Regions from separate parts of the Bradyrhizobium tunisiense genome, predicted to be linked through region 1. Evidence: predicted binding sites of a transcription regulator. Region 1 holds the regulator's gene; each other region holds the start of a gene.

Region 1 (7,343 bases):
TCTCGGCCGCCGGCAATGCCGGCCTTGCCGCGCAATCCATGCGCAATGCCGCCGAGATGGCGCTGGCCGAGTTCCAGAACCCGAACATCCAGCTCCTGATCAAGGACGACAACGGCAGCCCGCAAGGCGCGCAGGCCAGCGCGCAGCAGGCCGTCGACGAGGGCGCCGAGATCATCCTCGGGCCGCTGTTCGCCCAATCGGTGCCGGCGGTGGCGCAGGTCGCGCGGACGCGCGGCATCTCGGTGATCGCCTTCTCGACCGATTCCAGCATCGCCGGACGCGGCGTCTATCTGCTCTCGTTCCTGCCGGAGTCCGACGTCAATCGCATCGTCGAATATTCCGCCAGCATCGGAAAGCGCTCCGTCGCCGTGCTGGTGCCCGACAATGCCTATGGCAATGTCGTCGAGGCCGCCGTGAAGGCCGCGGTGCCGCGGCGCGGCGGGCGCATCATTGCCTTCGAGAGATACGGCGCCGATCGGGCCACTCCGGCGCGGACCGTGGCGCAGCAGCTTGGCAGCGCGGATGCGCTGTTCATTGCCGATGACGGCGATGCCGTCGTGTCGGTGGCGGATGCGATGACTGCGGCGGGCGCGAATTTGCGCAACATCCAGCTGCTCGGCACCGGCCTGTGGGACAGTCCGCGCGTCTATGCCAGCGCCGCCCTGCAAGGCGGTCTCTATGCCGCGCCCGACCCGGCTGGCTTTCGCGCATTCTCCGGCCGCTATCGCACCAAATACGGCGCCGAGCCGATCCGGACCGCGACGCTCGCCTACGACGCGGTCGCCCTCGTCGCCGCCCTCGCGCGCACGCAGGGCACGACGCGCTTCTCGCCGGACGTGCTCACCAACGCCTCCGGCTTCGCCGGCATCGACGGCCTGTTCCGCTTCCGCGCCGACGGCACCAACGAACGGGGCCTCGCGGTGATGAAGGTGACGCAGGGCGGCGGCGTTGCGGTCGCGGGCTCGCCGAAGAGCTTTGGGGCGTGATCGTTCACCTCTCCCGCTTGCGGGCGAGGAGCGCACCGCCGATCTGGCTCGGGCCTACGCCGCGAGATCCGCGACCACCGCGTCCAGCACCGGGAATCCGCTGCTGGTCACGCGCAGCCGTCCCGTCGCATCCACAGTGATCGCGCCTTCTTCGCGCAGCATGGCGATGCGCTTGGGATCGAGCGTCCGGCCGGACAGGGCTTTGTAGCGCTCGGGGTCGATGCCCTCGGCGAGGCGCAACCCCATCAGCAGGAATTCGTCGGCGCGTTCTTCGCTGTTGAGGAGATCGTCGGTGACGATTCCGTGGCCGTTGGTCTCGACCCGCAGCAGCCAGGCCTCGGGACGCTTCTCCGTGGCCGTGGCATGGCGCACGCCGTCGATGTCGAGCCGGCCATGCGCGCCGGGACCGACGCCGGCATATTCATCGCCGCGCCAATAGACCAGATTGTGCCGGCACTCGGCGCCGCGCCGCGCGTGGTTGGAGATCTCGTAAGCCGGAAGACCAAGCTTCTCGCAGGTCTCCTGCGTGACGTCGTAGAGCGCCCGCGCGACCGCTTCGTCCGGTGTCTTCAATTTGCCGGCCTGGTGCAGGCCGAAGAACGGCGTGCCTTCCTCGATCGTCAATTGATAGAGCGACAGATGCTCGGCCGCTTCATCGATGGCGAGACGGAGTTCATCTGCCCACATCGCCGGTGTCTGGTCGGGGCGGGCGTAGATCAGGTCGAACGAGTAACGATCGAACGAGCGGCGCGCGATGGCGACCGCATCGAGCGCCTCGCGGGCGCTATGCATCCGGCCGAGCGCCTTCAGCGAGGCATCGTCGAGCGCCTGCACGCCGAGCGAGACGCGGTTGACGCCGGCGCTGCGATAGCCGGCGAAGCGCGTGGCTTCGACGCTGGTCGGGTTCGCCTCCAGCGTGACTTCGACGTCGCCTGCGACGGTCCAATGCTCGCCGATCGCGTCGAGCACGGCGCCGACGGTTGCAGGCTGCATCAGGGACGGCGTTCCGCCGCCGAGGAAGATCGAGGTGACCTCGCGGCCCGGCGAACGCTGCGCGGTCGTCTCGATCTCACGTGCAAAGGCGGCGGCGAAGCGCGCCTCGTCGATCGCGGCGTGGCGGACGTGGCTGTTGAAGTCGCAATAGGGACATTTCGACAGGCAGAACGGCCAGTGCACGTAGACGCCGAAAGCTTCGGATACTTGTTTTGACGCGTTTTCCTGGCGCGAACCGGTATCCACTTCGCTCGAAAACGCTCTATCGCGGCTCAAGGCAGATCTCCGCCAGTTTCACGAAGGCGCGGGCGCGGTGCGACAGGCCGAGCCCAAGCGGCGGCAGCCCATGCTTCTCGATGCTTTCCATCTCGCCGAACGTGCGGTTGTGGCCGTCGGGCAAAAACATCGGATCGTAGCCGAAGCCGGCAGTCCCGCGCGGCGGCCACACCAACGTGCCGTCGACGCGCGCCTCGACCTCTTCGAGATGATCGTCCGGCCAGGCGACGCAGAGCGCGGAGACGAAATGCGCTCGTCGGTGGTCGGGCGTGGTGGCGCCGCGCTCCTGCAGCAGCCGCTCGATCTGCGCCATCGCCGCGTTGAAGTCCTTGCTCGGACCAGCCCAGCGCGCGCTGTAGATGCCGGGCGCGCCGTCCAGCGCGTCGACGACGATGCCGGAATCGTCGGCGAAGGCGGGAAGCTTGGTCGCCTGCGCCGCCGCGATCGCCTTGATCGCCGCGTTGCTGCGGAAATCGCCGCCGGTTTCGTCCGGCTCGCCGAGGCCGAGCTCGCCGGCCGACACCGCCGCGATGCCGTACGGCGCAAGCAGCTCCCGCATCTCGGCGAGCTTGCCGGGATTGTGGGTCGCGATGACGAGCTTGTCCGTGATTCGGCGGTGCATGGGCCTATTGACTACGCCACAGCCAGTTTCTGCAAGTCCACCAGACGCGCGATGCCCTTCTGGGCCAGCGCCATCAACTTCAGGAACTCGTCCTGGGTGAACGGCTCGCGTTCCGCCGTGCCCTGCACCTCGACGATGCGGCCGTCGCCGGTCAAGACGAAATTGGCGTCGGTCTGGGCTTCCGAGTCCTCGGCGTAGTCGAGATCGAGCACCGGCGTGCCGTTGTAGATGCCGCAGGAGATCGCAGCGACGTTGTCGCGCATCACATTGGCCTTGATCATGTTGCGCGCCTTCATCCAGTTGATGCAATCGGCGAGCGCGACCCAGGCACCGGTGATCGAGGCCGTGCGGGTGCCGCCGTCGGCCTGGAGCACGTCGCAATCGACCGTGATCTGGCGCTCACCGAGCGCTTCGAGGTCGACGATGGTGCGAAGCGAGCGGCCGATCAGGCGCTGGATCTCGACGGTGCGGCCGCTTTGCTTGCCGGCGGAGGCCTCGCGACGGGTGCGTTCCGAGGTCGCGCGCGGCAGCATGCCGTATTCGGCGGTGACCCAGCCACGGCCCTGGCCCTTCAGCCAGGGCGGCAGGCGCTCTTCCAGCGTGGCGGTGACCAGCACATGGGTATCGCCGAATTTCACGAGGCAGGAGCCTTCCGCGTATTTGACCACGCCGCGCTCCAGTGTCACGGGGCGCAGTTCGTCGGGCGCACGGCGGCTTGGCCGCATGGGAAATCCTCCAAAACTCGCAGGTGTAGGGCTGTTCGCGGTGCTTGTAGGGGGGGTGAGGGTGGGCGGCAAGGTTTTTTCACCCCCCGATTTCGTGGCCGCGAACGCCACGCTTGTCAGAAGCGCCCGGGATAGACAAATTACGTGTATCTGAGAGGAGTTACTGTTTGTGACCCATCACGATCCGATCCATCTGATCGCGCCGCGCGCAGGCCTTGCCCAGCTCAACGAGCGTTCCCGCGACATCTTTCGGCAAATTGTCGAGAGCTATCTCGCGACCGGCGAGCCCGTGGGATCACGTAATATCTCGCGCCTCATCGCGATGCCGCTGTCGCCGGCCTCGGTTCGCAACGTCATGGCCGACCTGGAACAGCTCGGCCTGATCTACGCGCCTCATACCTCTGCCGGCCGGTTGCCGACGGAACTGGGCTTGCGCTTTTTCGTCGATGCCCTGATGCAAGTGGGCGACCTCAATGAGGCCGAGCGCCAGTCGATCCAGAGCCAGCTCACATCCGTCGGCCAGGCGCATTCGGTCGAGGCGGCGCTGGACCAGGCCCTGACGCGGCTGTCCGGACTCACGCGGGCGGCGGCTGTGGTGCTGACGCCAAAATCCAATGCGCGGCTCAAACACATCGAATTCGTCCGTCTGGAACCGGAGAAGGCCCTGGTCATCCTGGTCGGCGAGGACGGCCAGGTCGAAAACCGCGTGCTGTCGCTACCGCCCGGAGTTCCCTCCTCGGCGATCACCGAGGCCGGGAATTTCCTCAATGCACGCATCCGCGGCCGCACTCTGGCCGAGGCCCGGCTCGAGCTCGAGACGGCACTCGGGGAAGCCCGCGCCGAACTCGATCAGCTGACGCAGAAGGTGATCTCGGCCGGAATCGCAAGCTGGTCCGGCGGCGAGAACGAGGACCGCCAGCTCATCGTCCGCGGCCACGCCAATCTGCTGGAAGATCTGCACGCGCTGGAGGATCTGGAGCGGGTGCGTCTTTTGTTCGACGATCTCGAGACCAAGCGCGGCGTCATCGACCTCCTGGGCCGGGCCGAGACTGCGGAAGGCGTGCGCATCTTCATCGGCAGCGAGAACAAGCTGTTTTCGCTGTCAGGCTCCTCCACCATCATCTCGCCCTATCGGGATGCCGCCGGCCACATCGTCGGCGTCCTGGGCGTGATCGGCCCGACGCGGCTGAATTATGCCCGTGTGATCCCGACCGTGGATTATGCCGCCCGCATCGTCAGCCGCCTTTTGGGCGGCTGACAGGCGTTTCCGCCGATCACGGGCGCTTGATTTTCGCGCGCTCAGGCACGATATCCGGGCCAACAATCCTGGAAACGAGTTCGAGATTAGAGCCGATGACCGATCGAGACCGGCAACCCGAAGACACGACCGCGCCGACGCCTGAGCCCGTGGTGTCAAAGCCCTACATCATGCCCGACGATCCCGAGCCCGGCTCGGTCGAAACGTTGCAGAAGGAAGCCACCGAAGCGCGCGACCGCATGCTGCGGACGCTGGCCGAGATGGAGAATCTGCGCAAGCGCACCGCCAAGGAGGTCGCCGACGCCCGCCTCTATGGCATCACCGGCTTTGCCCGCGACGTGCTCGATATCGCCGACAATCTCCAGCGCGCGCTCGATGCCGTCCCGGCCGAGGCCCGCGCCACGGCCGATCCCGGTCTGACCTCGCTGATCGAGGGCGTCGAGCTCACCGAGCGGTCCCTGCTCAACGCTCTGGAAAAGCACGGCGTGAAGAAGCTCGATCCGCAGGGCCAGAAGTTCGACCCGAACTTCCACCAGGCGATGTACGAAGTCCCCGATCCGTCGGTGCCGTCGGGCACCGTGGTCCAGATCATGCAGGCCGGCTATACCATCGGCGAGCGCGTGCTGCGCCCGGCTTTGGTCGGTGTCGCCAAGGGCGGCGCGAAGGCAGCGCCGGCGGCGAACAACAACGAGTCCAGCGACGCGCCGAACTGAGTTTGGTTGTCATTCCGGGGCGCGACGTAGTCGCGAGCCCGGAATCCATCGCGCAGCGGAGACAACCGTCTAATGGATTCCGGGCTCGCGCTGACGCGCGCCCCGGAATGACGGGAGGATAGAGCGCGTCGCCTACGCGCTCACCGCGATATCCGCCGACTGAATCCGCTTGACGCCGGCCTTGGCCATATCGGCCCAGGCCTTTGCCAGCGAACCCTGCGTGTCGATGCCGCGGCAGGCGTCTTCCACCACATAAACCTCGAAGCCTGCCTTGCGCCCATCGAGCGCGGTCCAGGCAACGCAGAAGTCCGTCGCCAAACCCGCCACGAAAACGCGCTTGATCTTGCGCCCCTTGAGATATCCGGCAAGTCCGGTCGAGGTCTTGCCGTCGGCTTCGAGAAAGGCCGAATAGCTGTCGACGTTCTTGTGAAAGCCCTTGCGGATGATGAGCTCGGCGTGCGGGATCGCAAGGTCCTTCGACAGCGCGGCTCCCTCGGTGCCCTGCACGCAATGGTCCGGCCACAGCACCTGCTTGCCGTAGGGAAGGTCGACGGTCTCGAACGGCTTCTTGCCCGAATGCACCGATGCGAACGAGACGTGGCCCGGCGTGTGCCAGTCCTGCGTCATCACCACATTCGCAAACGCTTTCGAGATCTTGTTGATGATGGGGACCACCTGCTCGCCCTCTTTCACCGCGAGACTGCCGCCGGGCAGGAAGCAGTTCTGCACGTCGATCACGAGCAGGGCGGAGGTCTCGTCAGGCTTGATCGGCGCCGCTGCAAAGAGTGCGGTCGGCGCGAGGCTCGCCAGCGCCGTCGTTCCGAGCATTGCGAAGACTTGTCGTCGGTCCAGCATCATTCGCCTCCCTTGGGATGATCCAACGGAAGCGAAGCCTAGTTCCGTTCGTATACGAACAGAAGCCCGAAAATGCAGCCGTCCTGGTGAGGGGTTGGGCTGCCGGCCCCAAAACTCACTGTCGTCCCTGCATGCGCAGGAACGACACCGCGTATGCCGAACGATTCAGCCCTTCGGCTGGATGCCGTCGCGCACGGCGCGGAAGCGGGTGAAGGCGGGCTGCCACTGGTCCCGCGGGGCGCTGGCGATGATGCGCAGCGAGGCGCCGCCGCTCGAGAAGCGGATCCACTGCACCACGGTCACCGGGACTTTGTCCTTGCCGCTGACGCCGTCGATCCGGGTCTCGAAGCCTTGCTGGCCATTGATGCGGATCGGCTCGGACATGGTGACGCGCGATTCGCGCACGCCGGGGATCTGAAGCGCCGCCTCCTGGGCGAAGCGGGCGCGGTCGCCCGCGGCTTGCGGGGTGGCGCCGATCAGGCCGAGGATCATGAACGGCTTCGCCTCATAGCCGGTGCTCTCGTCGCCGTCGGCCAGGATGATGCTCGAGCCCGGCGCCAGCGTGCGGATGTCCTTGAAGTCGGCGAGATCGGTGATCTTGAACGGCATCAGCGCGATCTGCTCCTCGGCCGAGACCCGCTTGCGGGTGACGGCGGTCGCAAACATCTGCCGCACCGCTTCATCCGTGTAGATCTTGGTCGCATTCTCCGGGATCTGCACCGCGACATAACCCGAGAAGCCGGCGCCCGGCACGATCATCGAATAGCGCTTCACCAGGGTGTCGCCGGCCTTGCCGCTTTCGGTGGTGAAATAGGCGAGGCCCGCGGGAGTCTCGACCTTGTCCTGCTTGACGCCATTCGCCCCCGCCGGATTGGAGTTGAAGGCGCTCACGACCTCGCCATAGGCCGCCGGCGG
Region 2 (7,343 bases), on a different contig from region 1:
TGTCTCAAGACACACAATCTACGTTGCTATCACCGACCGCTTGATCATGAGGCGCATCTGAAGCAGGCCAATAAAGCATCCGCCGCAACTTTGCCGATGTCTGATAGGAACGGGGCCGGCTGGCGAGACCAGCGTCTTCACTCCAGGGGGCGCGTGTGGATCGGTGCCGAAGCATGCCTCGTCTATGTCGTATGGATCAGTGACTTATGGCGCGATCGGGGTCGTGACCCCACACCGATAAACAGACATGGCTCAGGTCAGGGTTGCTCAAGCCTTCGCGTGAGGCGTCGCGAAGAGTCGTCCGGCCTCGCGATCAACCGGATGGGATTCGGTGCGCACGTCGCATCACGACGAAAAAGCCGCATTGCCGCCAGCATGCCTCCGGAACGACGCTGCCGGGCGTCAGATTTCTGACATCGCCGTTTTCAATTCGACGTGGCTCTGATCTCACAGCATCGAACGCGTTTCGCGGCTGATGTCGCTCGGGGCGCGCACAGATGACGCGCTTCAAGGCGACGTAATGACGACGCTTCTATTCGGATCTTCGCACAGGAAGGATGCGGAGTGCCGCGAGCAGCAGCGAACCGTCGTCGGCGAACAGGTCCCAGATCATGATCCCGGCGAGTCCATGGGCGCGCACGTACATCGTCTTGCGTGCGATGGATAGCGGATCGTCGTAGCCGATCCATATCCGCCGTTCAGCGTCATAGAGCCACGGCACCTGAGCCTCATCACTCCAATACCGGCGAAAGCCCTGCTCTTCCGGTCGCCGGACAACGAGATCGCGATAATCGATGCCGTCGCTCCCTCCCCACTCCTCGCTCGCCGCCGTCCCCTTTTGCAAGAGCCCTCCGTTCTCCTGCGGAACGCCTGCAACAGCTCGGCCATAGAAGGCTACGCCGAGCGTGACCTTGGCCCGCGGTCCCCGGCCCGGATCAAGGCATTCACACTTGCATCGACATTGAGATCGGGACTTGGATCGCCGGCGCAGGCGAACAGCGGAGCATTGAAGCCGGCAAAGGTCGAGCCCGCATGATAGTCGTAGGCCATTAGATGAATCCGGTCGACCAGCGGGGCGAGAGCGGCTGCCTCCAGATTGACAATCTTATTGGGGACGGCCGATACGGCAATGGTGAGCTCCAGCTCCCTGCGCTCCAATGCGGAAAACTCGGTGAGTCTTCGGCGAAGCTCCGCAATCAGAAGCGTGAAATTCGTACGGTCTTCGAGGCGCGCGAGATTCCCTGGACGTCCTCCTGAGACAGGAAACTCCCAATCGACATCCACACCATCGAACAGACCCGGATAGGGTCGAAAGAACGCCTCGATAACGGATTGTGCGAACCGCGCGCGCGACATCGGCGTGGCAGCGGCGGCCGAGAAATATTTCGACCCGCTCCAGCCGCCCAACGAAATCAGGATGCGGAGCTCCGGACTGCTCCGCTTCAATTCGGCGAGTTGGGCGAAACTGCCGCCGAACGGGATCGACGGCGCGGTTCCGTCGCAGGCTCCTGCGTCGAGGCAACGATCCGAAAGTCCAGCCAGTCCTTCTGCCGAAACGGTTCCGAACGCGTACATCAAGTGGGTCAGCTCGCGAGCCGGGATCGTCTTGATGTTTGGACCGCCCGTCCGGGCTTTCCACGGGGCGACATAGCCGGCGACCACTGGCCTCCTGGGCGGCGTGGCCCGTCCCGGCTGCATCAGTGCGTATCCGCACACGAGCGTAGAAAACCCGGCTGCAGCGAAGTTTCGACGATTAATTGCCACGGATTACGGCCTTATGCTCTCTGTCTGATTTTACCTGCGCCAACCGATAACGCGATCGCCTCAGCGAGCCTTCGATATGCGTGGCTCCCTTCGTTTCACCTGATCGCTACGACTTCATGGCGGCATCTTCATCGAGAGCTGTATTTGCTGCGCGACGGGTTCGGCTCTCGAATGGCGAGAATACGACGAATTGAATGCGGTGGAGAAAGGCTCGTCTAAGACGAAGTATGGAAGTTCTAAGAGCTGTTCTGCGGCTGGCTTCCGACATTTTGTGGCTAGCATCCGCCGCGTTGTCCCATCCGAATTTGTCGAAAGGCGCACAAGTAGATTGGTGTATTGGAACGTATGGGCCGCAGCTACGGCCGCTCTCGTCGCTGATGCACCAGGATGGGAGGCTATGAAGGCAAACTGTGGCACGCATGCTACCCCCACGGGCTTCCCTGTGAACCGGCGTTCAGGCCCGAGCGGAACCCCTCCTTTTTGGTAGGATTTAAGTTGCAACCGATGCGTGATACGGATCATTCTTGCACTTGCGACTTGACTCACCTACAGAAAGCCAGGGAGCTCGAAAATGAACGACAACGCGTCTTCAACGCGAAGCGATCTGCAGGGACTTAGGCTTATCCGCGCTTTTCTCCGGATACGCGATCAACGCACCCGGTCCGAGTTCGTCGACCAAGTCGAAAGGCTCGCCGCGGAGGAGCCTGCAGAATCGGGTTCGAGGTTGCCCGGTTCATCTGGTTTCGCCGAGCATCCGGCGGATCCTCTCAGTTGATCTCTCGCCTTCTTCGTGTCGCCCAGCCACGTTCCAGCATCATTCGCGTCTGCCCTTGTTGCAGGAAGTCCATGACTGGGCCGCAAATCGTGATAGCAGGGAGCCACGATGTGGCGATGCCTCAAATGCGAGTCCGCAGGCGAATTCCGCTCTGATGCCACCGCCGGGGTGTGGCGACGTCGGGACGATCAGCGTGCTCAGATCTTCGGGTACGTCGCCGCATGTGCGGATCACCTTGGCGTCGCCGAAGTCGCCGCGCGATGGGTCCTTCGGTCCCCGAGAAGGCGACTGCGCCCATGACCCCGGGCTTGCGGGACAATGCCTCGGCACGCCTCACAGCGACGTTGGCGGAAATGCATTCCGTCTTGCCGGCCGCAACTCCATCGTCGAGAACAGGCCGGCTCTCGTCGGGAGCGAACCGGACCGACACCTTCTTGCCATCGATGGTGTCCTCCTCGGAGAACGAGGTGAACGGCACCAGGCAGCAGGTCTGCGGATCGAGCCAGCGCTTCCAGTGCGCGCTCTCACTACCGGACGTTGGTCGTGCCGCCATCGAGCTCATTCTCAGCAGCTGCTGGAAGTCGACTGGCCTGCCCTTTGCTTCCAGCTTCTTGGTGGCGTCCACAGAACCCGCCACGAGCTCGGCACGCCCCAGCGTGCCATCACGAGTTCGCGTCCGCGCGGGATAGTGAGGAAAATCCTAGGCACCAAAGGCAGATCGCCGGTCCGATCATTCGCTGGTATGACCCCGAACAGCCGGCGAATACCTCAGCGCCTTTTTTCTACGAGGAGCCCTTGCTTCCCGAAAAGACCAGCCCCACTTGAGCTCCGCCTGCATTGGCACTCGCGGGCATCGACTGCTAAGAACCTGAAATCACCAACCCAAGCAATTGCTTAGGAGGACTGCATGAAATTCCGTCCGCTTCACGACCGCGTCGTGGTCAAGCGCATCGACGCAGAAGAGAAGACCGCCGGCGGCATCATTATTCCCGACACGGCCAAGGAAAAGCCGTCCCAGGGCGAAGTCGTCGCCGTCGGCCCGGGCGGCCGCGACGAGAGCGGCAAGCTGATCCCGATCGACGTCGAGGTCGGCGATCGCGTGCTGTTCGGCAAGTGGTCGGGGACCGAGGTCAAGATCGACGGGCAGGAGCTGTTGATCATGAAGGAGAGCGACATCATGGGCGTTCTCACCGATGCGTCGGCCAAGAAGAAGGCCGCCTAATCCAACTGCTCGTACCGCTCACCCCTGAGGAGCGCCTGCCGGGCGCCTCAAGAGTGAGATGAGACCAATCAACTCAGGGAAACCAATATGTCAGCCAAAGAAGTCAAATTCGGCGTCGACGCCCGCGACCGCATGCTGCGCGGCGTCGACATCCTCAACAACGCGGTGAAGGTCACGCTCGGTCCGAAGGGCCGCAACGTCGTGCTCGACAAGTCGTTCGGCGCACCGCGCATCACCAAGGACGGCGTCACCGTCGCCAAGGACATCGAGCTCGACGATAAGTTCGAGAACATGGGCGCCCAGATGGTGCGCGAAGTCGCCTCCAAATCCGCTGACGCGGCCGGCGACGGCACCACCACCGCAACCGTTCTCGCGGCCGCGATCGTCCGTGAAGGCGCCAAGGCGGTCGCCGCCGGCATGAACCCGATGGACCTGAAGCGCGGTATCGATCTCGCCGTAGACGCGGTCGTGGCGGACCTGCAGAAGAACTCCAAGAAGGTCACCTCGAACGACGAGATCGCCCAGGTCGGCACCATTTCGGCCAATGGCGATGCGGAGATCGGCAAGTTCCTCTCCGACGCCATGAAGAAGGTCGGCAACGAGGGTGTCATCACCGTCGAGGAAGCCAAGTCGCTCGAGACCGAACTCGAAGTTGTCGAGGGCATGCAGTTCGACCGCGGCTACATCTCGCCCTACTTCGTCACCAACGCCGACAAGATGCGCGTTGAAATGGAAGATGCCTACGTCCTGATCAATGAGAAAAAGCTATCTCAGTTGAATGAATTGCTTCCCTTGTTGGAAGCCGTGGTGCAGAGCGGCAAGCCGCTTGTGATTATCGCGGAAGACGTCGAAGGCGAAGCGCTCGCCACCCTCGTCGTGAACCGTCTGCGCGGTGGCCTGAAGGTCGCGGCCGTGAAGGCTCCGGGCTTCGGCGATCGCCGCAAGGCCATGCTGCAGGACATCGCGATCCTGACCGGCGGCCAAGCGATCTCTGAAGACCTCGGCATCAAGCTCGAGAACGTCACGCTCAACATGCTCGGTCGCGCCAAGAAGGTGATGATCGACAAGGAGAATACCACGATTGTCAGCGGCGCCGGCAAGAAGGCCGACATCGAGGCGCGCGTGGCCCAGATCAAGGCGCAGATCGAGGAGACCACCTCGGACTACGACCGTGAGAAGCTCCAGGAGCGTCTCGCCAAACTCGCGGGCGGCGTCGCGGTGATCCGCGTCGGCGGCGCGACCGAGGTCGAGGTGAAGGAGCGCAAGGATCGCGTTGATGACGCGATGCATGCGACCCGCGCTGCGGTCGAGGAAGGCATCGTCCCGGGCGGCGGCGTCGCCCTGCTCCGTGCCTCCGAGCAGCTCAAGGGCCTGCGCACCAAGAACGACGACCAAAAGACCGGCGTCGAGATCGTGCGCAAGGCGCTGTCCGCGCCCGCTCGCCAGATCGCGATCAACGCCGGTGAAGACGGCTCGGTGATCGTCGGCAAGATCCTCGAGAAGGATCAATACGCCTATGGCTTCGACTCGCAGACCGGCGAGTACGGCAACCTCGTCACCAAGGGCATCATCGACCCGACGAAGGTCGTGCGCACCGCGATCCAGAACGCAGCGTCGGTTGCAGCGCTGCTGATCACCACGGAAGCCATGGTCGCCGAGCTGCCCAAGAAGGGCGGCGCTGGCCCCGCCATGCCCCCGGGCGGCGGCATGGGTGGCATGGGCGGCATGGACTTCTGAGTCTGGCCACTCAGGCGAACCGCGGAATGCGAAACCCCGGCAGCGATGCCGGGGTTTTTGTTTGTGCGCCGAGCATGTTCGACAACTCTGCGGAGATCAACCAGCTTGGCTATATCGAACATCTGCCGATTCTGCGGCGGGCGGCCAGCTCCCTACATCGAATAATTTCGTCGCGTGCTCATCTCAATCGATCTCCTTTTCGCAGAGCCACCGGCGTCCTTCATATGCTGCGATCCTACGATCGTTCTGCCAAAGCTCAACCGCGTGGTCGCTTGCAAGCTTCCGCACCCGCTCCGTGGCGGTCCCTTCGTCCGAACAGATAAACTCGACAAAGCCTACGAGATGCCCGTCGTGTCTGACCATGTAGACCGTGTACCGTTCCATGCAAGTCGCCTCTCCACGTTGTCCGTTCGGAGCCTACTCGGCAGGCTGCTCCGGACATCGGGATGTCCTCGATCGCGGCCATAGTTGCCAAGGAGAACTGATACGCCACGACCGATCGTCGGGGCATCGGACACTCCCGTCAGCTCGCAACTCATATGGCCCCCAATGGTTTACTTCTTTGAAGCAATGAGCACGTCTGCATAGCAAATTGCGGCACAGAGCTCGTGCGGCTGACTGAGATGCGACATCTCGTTCCATTAGCCGCGCTCGTGCGATCCGCGGCAGCGAATCGACGCGAGCAGCAAGACTGGCCAGTCCGGGTAACATTGGCCTGCTATGCCCGTGGGCAGCGTCGGTCCTATGATTTCCAATCCAGCGTTGACCAAAGCTAGGCGGAACAGCTAAAGCCGAGCGGATCATCACATTGTCGCGTCTCATCACTCGTCGGAATCAGCGGGGCGGAAACGTACGCCATGATCGACTTGATAGCGGTGACGGGGCATCTTTCGCGCTTGGCTGCGCGCGGGTCCTTCAAATGCAGCCTCCGCAACAGAATCGTCGGGAAAGCCGCCTTGCAGCGTCCTATTCGGAAGACGATACCAACGATTATTGCTGACGAGCCCAAAGGCTTGCCAGCCGTGCGACAGGGCTCGCTTCAGGAGGCTAGGGCGCGGGTCAGGTTCAATCAAATTCAATATCAAAGACACGCATTGCGGCTCCTTGTCACCGCACTGCCCAGTAGCATGCAACCAGGATGCCGGTGAAAACGAGCCCGGCGCAAAGTCCCAAGACGATTTCCATGTCACTCCCTGATTGTTGCGTCGTTCTTCCGGCGGCTGTTTCATGTCGCCTCGCAGCAGATCGACGGGACGGACTCAAACGCAGGTGATGCGTCCGGTCCGCCCCTGCATCACCAAGCCCTGGATTTGGTGATGGTGTGCCGACCGAAGCAAGCCGTGTGCCGGCGACGAAAACTGGATCTACAGACCCTTCGCATCAGTGTGCGGAGCGTCATCTCACGAACAATGGTAGCAAAGCTGACAAACTTACAAAGATTCGCACCATGCGCTGTCAGCGTCGCAAGGGCCGCCTGGAATTCATGCTCAAGCCGAGCGCGTCTCGCATTGCGCTTGTCCAAAGCGTGCCGATCTGCGACAAATCCACGGCGCGTGACCACGGATTCACTGATAGCAAAGCCGACGTCCAGTTTCATCGAGGGAGAAAACATCGCTGATCCGCTTGATTGTTGCGGAGATCGCGACGGGCGTCGGCTCGGTTCCTTCTTTCAGACTGGGGAGCACGTTGAGAACGGTGTCGGGAGTTCGACCATTTATCGGCATCTGACGTCAGCGATCGAGCGAGCTTGGCAATAGCTCTCTCCGAGCCCGGCGGAATTGCAATATGTCGGCGAGAAGCCAGCATGTGCCTTGCGTGGAGCTCGCGGACTACCGAGAGCTGACG
Region 3 (7,343 bases), on a different contig from region 1:
GGCTTCCACGAGCTGGCAGAGCTGAACGACGCGCTTGCGCTCGTAGCGGTCGGCGGCATGGCCGGCGACGAACACCAGCAGCGCGGTAGGAAGGAACTGGACCAGACCGACCATGCCGAGATCGAAAGCCGAGCCGGTGAGATCATATATCTGCCAGCCGATCGCGACCGCCGCGATCTGGCTGGAAAAGCGCGACAGGCTGCGCGAAAGCAGGAAGAACAGGAAGGCGCGGTGGGCGAGCAGCGCGCGGACGCTGACCGGCGGATGGCCGGATGATGGCTGCTCCGGCACCGTCTCCTGGATCGCCTTTTGGGTCACCCTCGGACCGCTCGCCCCCTGATATCGACGGCCCCCGCGTGACTGAGGCAGACCCGCTTGTCAACAGTCCGGCGCCTCCCGCATCTCCCGGCATTGCCTTTGCAGCGCAGGCGCGGCCATAATCATTGAGGGTTTGGGGACATCATGCTGCGCTTGCATTCGGCACTCGGCATTTTCGCATTGCTGTTGATCGCCTTCGCGCTCGCAGAGAATCGCCGCGCCGTGTCGCTGCGACAGGCGGCGATCGGGCTTGTCGCCACCTTCGTCACCGCGATCGTGCTCCTGAAGCTGCCGGTCGTCGCGCGCGCCTTCGGTGCCATCAACGACGCCGTCGGTGCAATTTCGGCGGCCTCGCGCGCCGGCTCCGCCTTCGTGTTCGGCTATGTCGGCGGCGGCCCCTTGCCCTTCGATGTCAAAGTGCCGGGCGCCGATTTCATCCTGGCGTTCCAGGCGCTGCCGATCGTGCTGGTCATGAGCGTGCTGACGACGCTGCTGTTCTACTGGCGCGTGCTGCCGCCGATCGTGCGCGGCATGGCCTGGCTGCTGGAGCGGACGCTGGGTGTCGGCGGCGCCGTGGGCCTGTCGACGGCCGCCAACATCTTTCTCGGCATGGTGGAGGCGCCGCTGTTCGTGCGGCCGTATCTTGCCCAGATGACCCGCAGCGAGCTGTTCCTGGTGATGACCGGCGGCATGGCCGGGATCGCGGGCACCGTGCTCGTGCTCTATGCGACGTTCCTTGCCCCCCTCATCCCGGATGCCGCCGCGCATTTCGTCATCGCTTCCGTGCTGGGCGCACCGGCCGCGATCCTCATCAGCCTGATCATGGTCCCTGAAACCTTCGACAAGCGCACCGGCGGAGCGTTGGAGGACCCCGAGACGGAGGTGTCCGGCACGATGGATGCGATCGTGAAGGGCACCAGCGCAGGCATCGAGCTGCTAATCAACATCGTCGCGATGCTGCTGGTGCTGGTGGCGCTGGTCTATCTCGTCAACGCCATGCTCGGCCTCTTGCCGCACATCGGCGGTGCCGCGATCTCGTTGCAGCGCCTGCTTGGGCTCGTGATGGCGCCGGTGTGCTGGCTGATGGGATTGCCGTGGGATCAGGCGGTGACGGCCGGCAGCCTGATGGGCACCAAGACCGTGCTCAACGAATTGATCGCCTATGTCGACTTCTCGAAGCTGCCGCCCGACGCGCTCGATCCGCGCTCGCGCCTGATCATGCTCTATGCGATGTGCGGCTTCGCCAATTTCGCCAGCCTCGGCATCATGATCGGCGGCCTGGGCGTGATGGCGCCGGAGCGGCGCGCGGAGATCAACGCGCTCGGACTGAAGTCGATCGTGTCGGGGACGCTGACGACGTGCTTGATGGGAGCGGTGGTGGGGGTGCTGGCGTAATCTCCCTCGTCATTCCGGGGCGCGCATAGCGCGAACCCGGAATCCATTTACCCGCGCGTACTGTCGCCCGATGGATTCCGGGCTCGATGCTGCGCATCGCCCCGGAATGACGGCGGAGAAAATGCGCGACAGCTCAGACGGCGGGTCGAGCACCTACGCCTTCAACTCCACCGTCCTGAACTCCGCCGGCAGGATCACCTCCAGCAGCTCGACGTCGTCGGAGTAGTCGAGGATCATGTGCTTGATCTTCGGCGGCTGGGTCCAGGCGCTGCCTTCCTTCATCAGCGTCTCGCCCTGCCCGTCCATGTAGGTCTTCACCCAGCCCTTGAGCACATAGACCATCTGGAATTCGACGTCGTGGAAGTGCAGCTTGGAGACCTCGGCCGGATTGCAGGGGCCTTGCAGACGGATCACATGCGCTTGCGCGAGACCATGGGACGCTGCGGCGATGCCGAGGTCGCGGTATTTGGCGTAGGTGCGCAGACCGTCGGCCTTGAAGTCTTCCTCGCGGTGATGGCTGATTGCGATGCGTTGCCTGGGGCGCGCGGGCTTTTTCGGCACCACAACACGTGCCTTCGCCTTCACCGCTTTGCGCGCCGACGATCGCGCCACCGCCTTTGCTCCGCTGCGCTTCTTCTCCGCAGTCTTCGTTGCGGGCTTTGATGCCTTTTGCTTGGCCATGGTCTGCCTCCCTGATCTGAGCCGCGACCGCCAGACGGGCGCGACCCGGAGGCAGACTATCCAGTCTTGAACGAGGCAGCAATTGCGGGCTGGCCAATCGAAGACCCAATCGTAGCTTGTCCCAGGCTGTCGTGGCGGGCCGCCGTCGTCTCGTATTCATTCTCACGCTGAATTAATCTCACCACCAGATCCTGGGGAATTGATTCATGGGCAACAGCGTTGGTCAGCGTGCATTTCAAAATGCCCGGCTTCAGAAACGACAGAAGGCCGAAGTGCTGCCATTGCTTGGGCATGCACTCCAGTTGCACAAGATGGGGCTTCTTCCCGAGGCTCAGGCGGCCTATCGCCAGGTCCTGCAGCTCGCACCCAACCAATTCATCGCGCTGCATATGCTCGGCGCGTTGGAGTGCGATGCCAAGAACTATCAGCAAGCCGAAATTCTGCTGAGCCGAGCGGTTGCCGGGGATCCACGATCTGCCGATGCTCATATGAGTCTCGGCGTTGCGCTCAACGGACTCCGGCGTCACGGCGAGGCATGCGCGAGCTATCGCAAGGCCCTCGCCTTGCGGCCCAACCACGCCGTAACCCTCTCCAACCTCGGTAACGCGAGCGTGGCCCTCGACCTTCACGAGGAGGCGCTCCACAGCTACGACAAGGCGCTCGCATGCGACGCTAACCTTGCTGAAGCCAATAACGGCCGGGGCTGGGCGCTCAGCCGACTGCGCAACTATGACGGGGCGCTCGCGAGCCTCGACCGCGCGCTGTCGATCAAGCCCGACTACGCCGCGGCGCTGGCGAACCGTGCCGTTGCATTGCGGGAACTTCAGCGATTTGACGAAGCCCTGGCAGATGGCAATCGGGCGATCGCGCTGGCACCCGACGACGCAAACGGGTGGCTCGCGCGGGCCAGCATCCTGCTCCAGATCCAGCAAATTGCGAAGGCATCGCACGATTGCGAGCGAGCCCTCGCGATCGCTCCCGATTCCATTCAAGCTCACCTGGTGCTGGGCCTTTGTCTCGCCGGGCTTGGCCAGGTCGACGAAGCCATCGCCAGTTTCGACAGAGCTCTCGACATCCAGCCCGACCTTCAGAGCGCGATCTCAAACAAGATATTCACGCTCGATTTTGTGGGAGACGCCACCGTCGAACGACATCAGCAGGCACGGCAGGTATGGTGGGAGCGTGTCGGCGCGAAGATCGCCGCGGAGGCGTCAGAACCGCATGACAACAGCCGCGATCCGGATCGCCGCCTGGTGCTCGGCTATGTCTCGTCGGACTTCAACGCGCATTCGGCCGCGTTCATTTTCAAGCCGGTCCTGCAACACCACGACCGTGCTCAGTTCGAGATCGTGTGCTACTCCTGTTCGTCCAAACTGGACACGACGACCAGGGAATTCCAGGGGATTGCCGATCGCTGGCGCGATGCCTCACAATGGACCGACGAGCGTCTCGCCGCCGAGATCCGCGCCGATGGCGTCGATATCCTGATCGACCTGTCCGGCCATACCAGGGGCAACCGTCTCGGCGTGTTTGCGCGCAAGCCGGCACCCATTCAGGCCCATGGCTGGGGCCACGGCACAGGCACCGGACTGCCGACGATCGATTACCTGTTCTCGGACCCCGTCGCGATTCCACTCTCGGTCCGGCATCTGTTTGCGGAGACCGTTGTCGATCTGCCGTGCTTCGTGACGCTGACGCCACTGCCGGCCGGGATCGAGCGGGCGCCGGCGCCGGCGATCGCGAACGGCTTCGTCACCTTCGGTGTCTTCAACCGCATCAGCAAGATTTCGGACGAGGCAGCAAAGGTCTGGTCCAGAATTCTCGAGCGGGTGCCGGGTTCGCGACTGCTGATCAAGGATGTCGCGCTGGACGATCAACTGGTCCGTGACAATCTGCTGGCGCGGTTTGCGGCCTGCGGAGTGCCGGCCGAACGTATCGATCTGCTCGGAGCCACCTTGCGGGGCGAACACCTGGCATCGTTCAATCGCGTCGATATCGCCCTCGACCCCTTCCCGCAGAATGGCGGCGTCAGCACGTGGGAAGCCCTGCAGATGGGCGTGCCGCTGGTGGCGAAGCTCGGCAACAGCCTGCCCAGCCGTGCGGCCGGCTCCATCCTCACCGCGCTCGGCCTGCCGGACTGGGTCACGGACAGCGATGAGGGGTATATCGACATCGCTGTTGGCCATGCCGCCGACATCGGCGAACTCGATCGCTTGCGCCGCGACCTGCATGGACAGATCGCCGCCGCGGCCGCCGGCAATCCAGTCTCATATGCGCGCGCGGTGGACGGGGCCTATCGCGCGATGTGGAAGCGCTACTGCAACGGCGGCGCCTGATCCTGTCTCAATGCAGCCGGAACACGCCATCCACGGCGCGCAGTTCGGCCGGCTTGATCAGCTTGGAATGCGCCACGGTGACCGAATGGAGGGGGCCATCGAGCTTCTCCTGCCAGAACGCCAGGAAATCCTTCAGCGCCGGGAATTTCGGAAACATGTCGTAGTTCTGCCAGACGTAGGTCTGTAGCAGCGAGGGGTGATCCGGCATCCGATAGAGAATTTGTGCCGTCGTCAGCCCGTAACCCAGCATCTGTTTCCGGAAGTCCTCGGAAACGCCCCCACTCCGCACGTCCATGCCAACCTCCTTTGCAGGAGCGCATTCAAGGGGCGGCCTGGTCGGTGTGCGCCTTACGAGCCACCCGGTACTGATGCGCTCACATGAGAGAAATGTGACGCAAACTGACAATTCATCTCAAGCCCAAAAGTTTAACAAGCTGTTGAAATTCAATGCGTTAGCAGCAGATACAGCCCCGTGCTAATACGGGCCCGGCCTCGGTTAACGATGGGAATGAGATTCTGGCAGACGACGCTATCGAGTGCTTATTTTTCTGCTACAAGCCCTTGCTCCCGCAAAAATCCTGCCTTATCTCAGCAGTGCCCGCCTGGCACTCGCTGGCGGCGACTGCTAACAATCTGAAATCATCAACCCGAGCAATTGCTTAGGAGGACTGCATGAACTTCCGTCCGCTTCACGACCGCGTCGTGGTCAAGCGCATCGACGCAGAAGAGAAGACCGCTGGCGGCATCATCATTCCCGACACTGCCAAGGAAAAGCCCTCCCAGGGCGAAATCGTCGCCGTCGGCCCGGGTGGCCGCGACGAAGCCGGCAAGCTGATCCCGATCGACCTGAAGGTCGGCGACCGCGTGCTGTTCGGCAAGTGGTCCGGCACCGAGGTCAAGATCGACAACGTCGACCTGCTGATCATGAAGGAAAGCGACATCATGGGCGTCCTCGACGTCCCCGCTTCCAAGAAGAAGGCGGCCTAAGAGCCCCTCTCTCCCTCCAGTCCAACACCTAAGGAAAAATCCACATGGCAGCCAAAGAAGTCAAATTCTCGGTTGAAGCGCGCGACAAGATGCTGCGCGGCGTCGACATTCTCGCCAACGCGGTGAAGGTCACGCTCGGTCCCAAGGGCCGCAACGTTGTCCTCGACAAGTCGTTCGGCGCTCCCCGCATCACCAAGGACGGCGTCACCGTCGCCAAGGAGATCGAGCTCGAGGACAAGTTCGAGAACATGGGCGCCCAGATGGTGCGCGAAGTCGCCTCCAAGTCCGCTGACGCGGCCGGCGACGGCACCACCACCGCCACCGTGCTGGCCCAGGCGATCGTGCGCGAAGGCGCCAAGTCGGTTGCCGCCGGCATGAACCCGATGGACCTCAAGCGCGGTATCGACCTCGCGGTCGAAGCCGTCGTTGCGGATCTCGTCAAGAACTCCAAGAAGGTCACCTCGAACGACGAGATCGCCCAGGTCGGCACCATCTCGGCGAACGGCGATGCCGAAATCGGCAAGTTCCTCTCCGACGCCATGAAGAAGGTCGGCAACGAGGGTGTCATCACCGTCGAGGAAGCGAAGTCGCTCGAGACCGAGCTCGACGTCGTCGAGGGCATGCAGTTCGACCGCGGCTACATCTCGCCCTACTTCGTCACCAACGCCGACAAGATGCGCGTTGAGATGGACGACGCCTACATCCTCATCAACGAGAAGAAGCTCTCCTCGCTGAACGAGCTGCTGCCGCTGCTCGAGGCCGTGGTGCAGACCGGCAAGCCGCTGGTCATCGTCGCCGAAGACGTCGAAGGTGAAGCTCTTGCGACCCTGGTCGTGAACCGCCTCCGTGGCGGCCTGAAGGTCGCGGCCGTCAAGGCTCCGGGCTTCGGCGATCGCCGCAAGGCCATGCTGCAGGACATCGCGATCCTGACCGGCGGCCAGGCGATCTCGGAAGATCTCGGCATCAAGCTCGAGAACGTCACGCTCAACATGCTCGGTCGCGCCAAGAAGGTGATGATCGACAAGGAGAACACCACGATCGTCAACGGCGCCGGCAAGAAGGCCGACATTGAGGCGCGCGTGGCGCAGATCAAGGCGCAGATCGAGGAAACCACCTCGGACTACGACCGTGAGAAGCTCCAGGAGCGTCTGGCCAAGCTCGCCGGCGGCGTCGCGGTGATCCGCGTCGGCGGCGCGACCGAGGTCGAGGTCAAGGAGCGCAAGGATCGCGTTGATGACGCGATGCATGCGACCCGCGCGGCCGTGGAAGAAGGCATCGTCCCGGGCGGCGGCGTCGCCCTGCTCCGTGCTTCCGAGCAGCTCAAGGGCCTGCGCACCAAGAACGACGACCAGAAGACCGGCGTCGAGATCGTGCGCAAGGCGCTGTCGGCTCCCGCTCGCCAGATCGCGATCAACGCCGGTGAAGACGGCTCGGTGATCGTCGGCAAGGTGCTGGAGAACAAGTCGTACGCTTTCGGCTTCGACTCCCAAACCGGCGAATACGGCGACCTCGTCAAGAAGGGCATCATCGACCCGACCAAGGTGGTCCGTACCGCGATCCAGAACGCAGCCTCGGTGGCCGCGCTCCTGATCACCACGGAAGCCATGGTCGCCGAGCTGCCCAAGA

Evidence for each region. Region 1 encodes HrcA, which represses chaperone genes, less so after heat shock. Its sites were predicted from a motif close to GTTAGCACTCNCNNNNNGNGAGTGCTAAC; they were not measured.
Region 2: a site for HrcA is predicted at 3,376-3,404, ahead of groES (co-chaperone GroES). Genes of this name have one in related genera too.
Region 3: a site for HrcA is predicted at 5,332-5,360, ahead of ACFDR6_RS31705 (co-chaperone GroES). Genes of this name have one in related genera too.

The regions. Positions count from the first base shown of each region.
Region 1 is NZ_JBHLEV010000001.1:1,292,792-1,300,134, reverse strand. It holds gene ACFDR6_RS06075 (penicillin-binding protein activator) at 1-986, shown strand, start outside; gene hemW (radical SAM family heme chaperone HemW) at 1,041-2,225, opposite strand; gene rdgB (RdgB/HAM1 family non-canonical purine NTP pyrophosphatase) at 2,242-2,877, opposite strand; gene rph (ribonuclease PH) at 2,889-3,602, opposite strand; gene hrcA (heat-inducible transcriptional repressor HrcA) at 3,772-4,860, shown strand; gene grpE (nucleotide exchange factor GrpE) at 4,956-5,573, shown strand; gene pncA (bifunctional nicotinamidase/pyrazinamidase) at 5,706-6,428, opposite strand; gene ACFDR6_RS06040 (hypothetical protein) at 6,594-7,343, opposite strand, start outside.
Region 2 is NZ_JBHLEV010000009.1:46,844-54,186, forward strand. It holds partial or broken gene ACFDR6_RS29640 (glycoside hydrolase family 18 protein) at 533-1,698, opposite strand; gene ACFDR6_RS29645 (hypothetical protein) at 2,661-3,164, opposite strand; gene groES (co-chaperone GroES) at 3,447-3,761, shown strand; gene groL (chaperonin GroEL) at 3,849-5,498, shown strand; gene ACFDR6_RS29660 (hypothetical protein) at 6,320-6,727, opposite strand.
Region 3 is NZ_JBHLEV010000010.1:193,625-200,967, reverse strand. It holds gene ACFDR6_RS31730 (MFS transporter) at 1-291, opposite strand, end outside; gene ACFDR6_RS31725 (NupC/NupG family nucleoside CNT transporter) at 463-1,713, shown strand; gene ACFDR6_RS31720 (cupin domain-containing protein) at 1,867-2,394, opposite strand; gene ACFDR6_RS31715 (O-linked N-acetylglucosamine transferase, SPINDLY family protein) at 2,601-4,730, shown strand; gene ACFDR6_RS31710 (usg protein) at 4,738-5,025, opposite strand; gene ACFDR6_RS31705 (co-chaperone GroES) at 5,403-5,717, shown strand; gene groL (chaperonin GroEL) at 5,762-7,343, shown strand, end outside.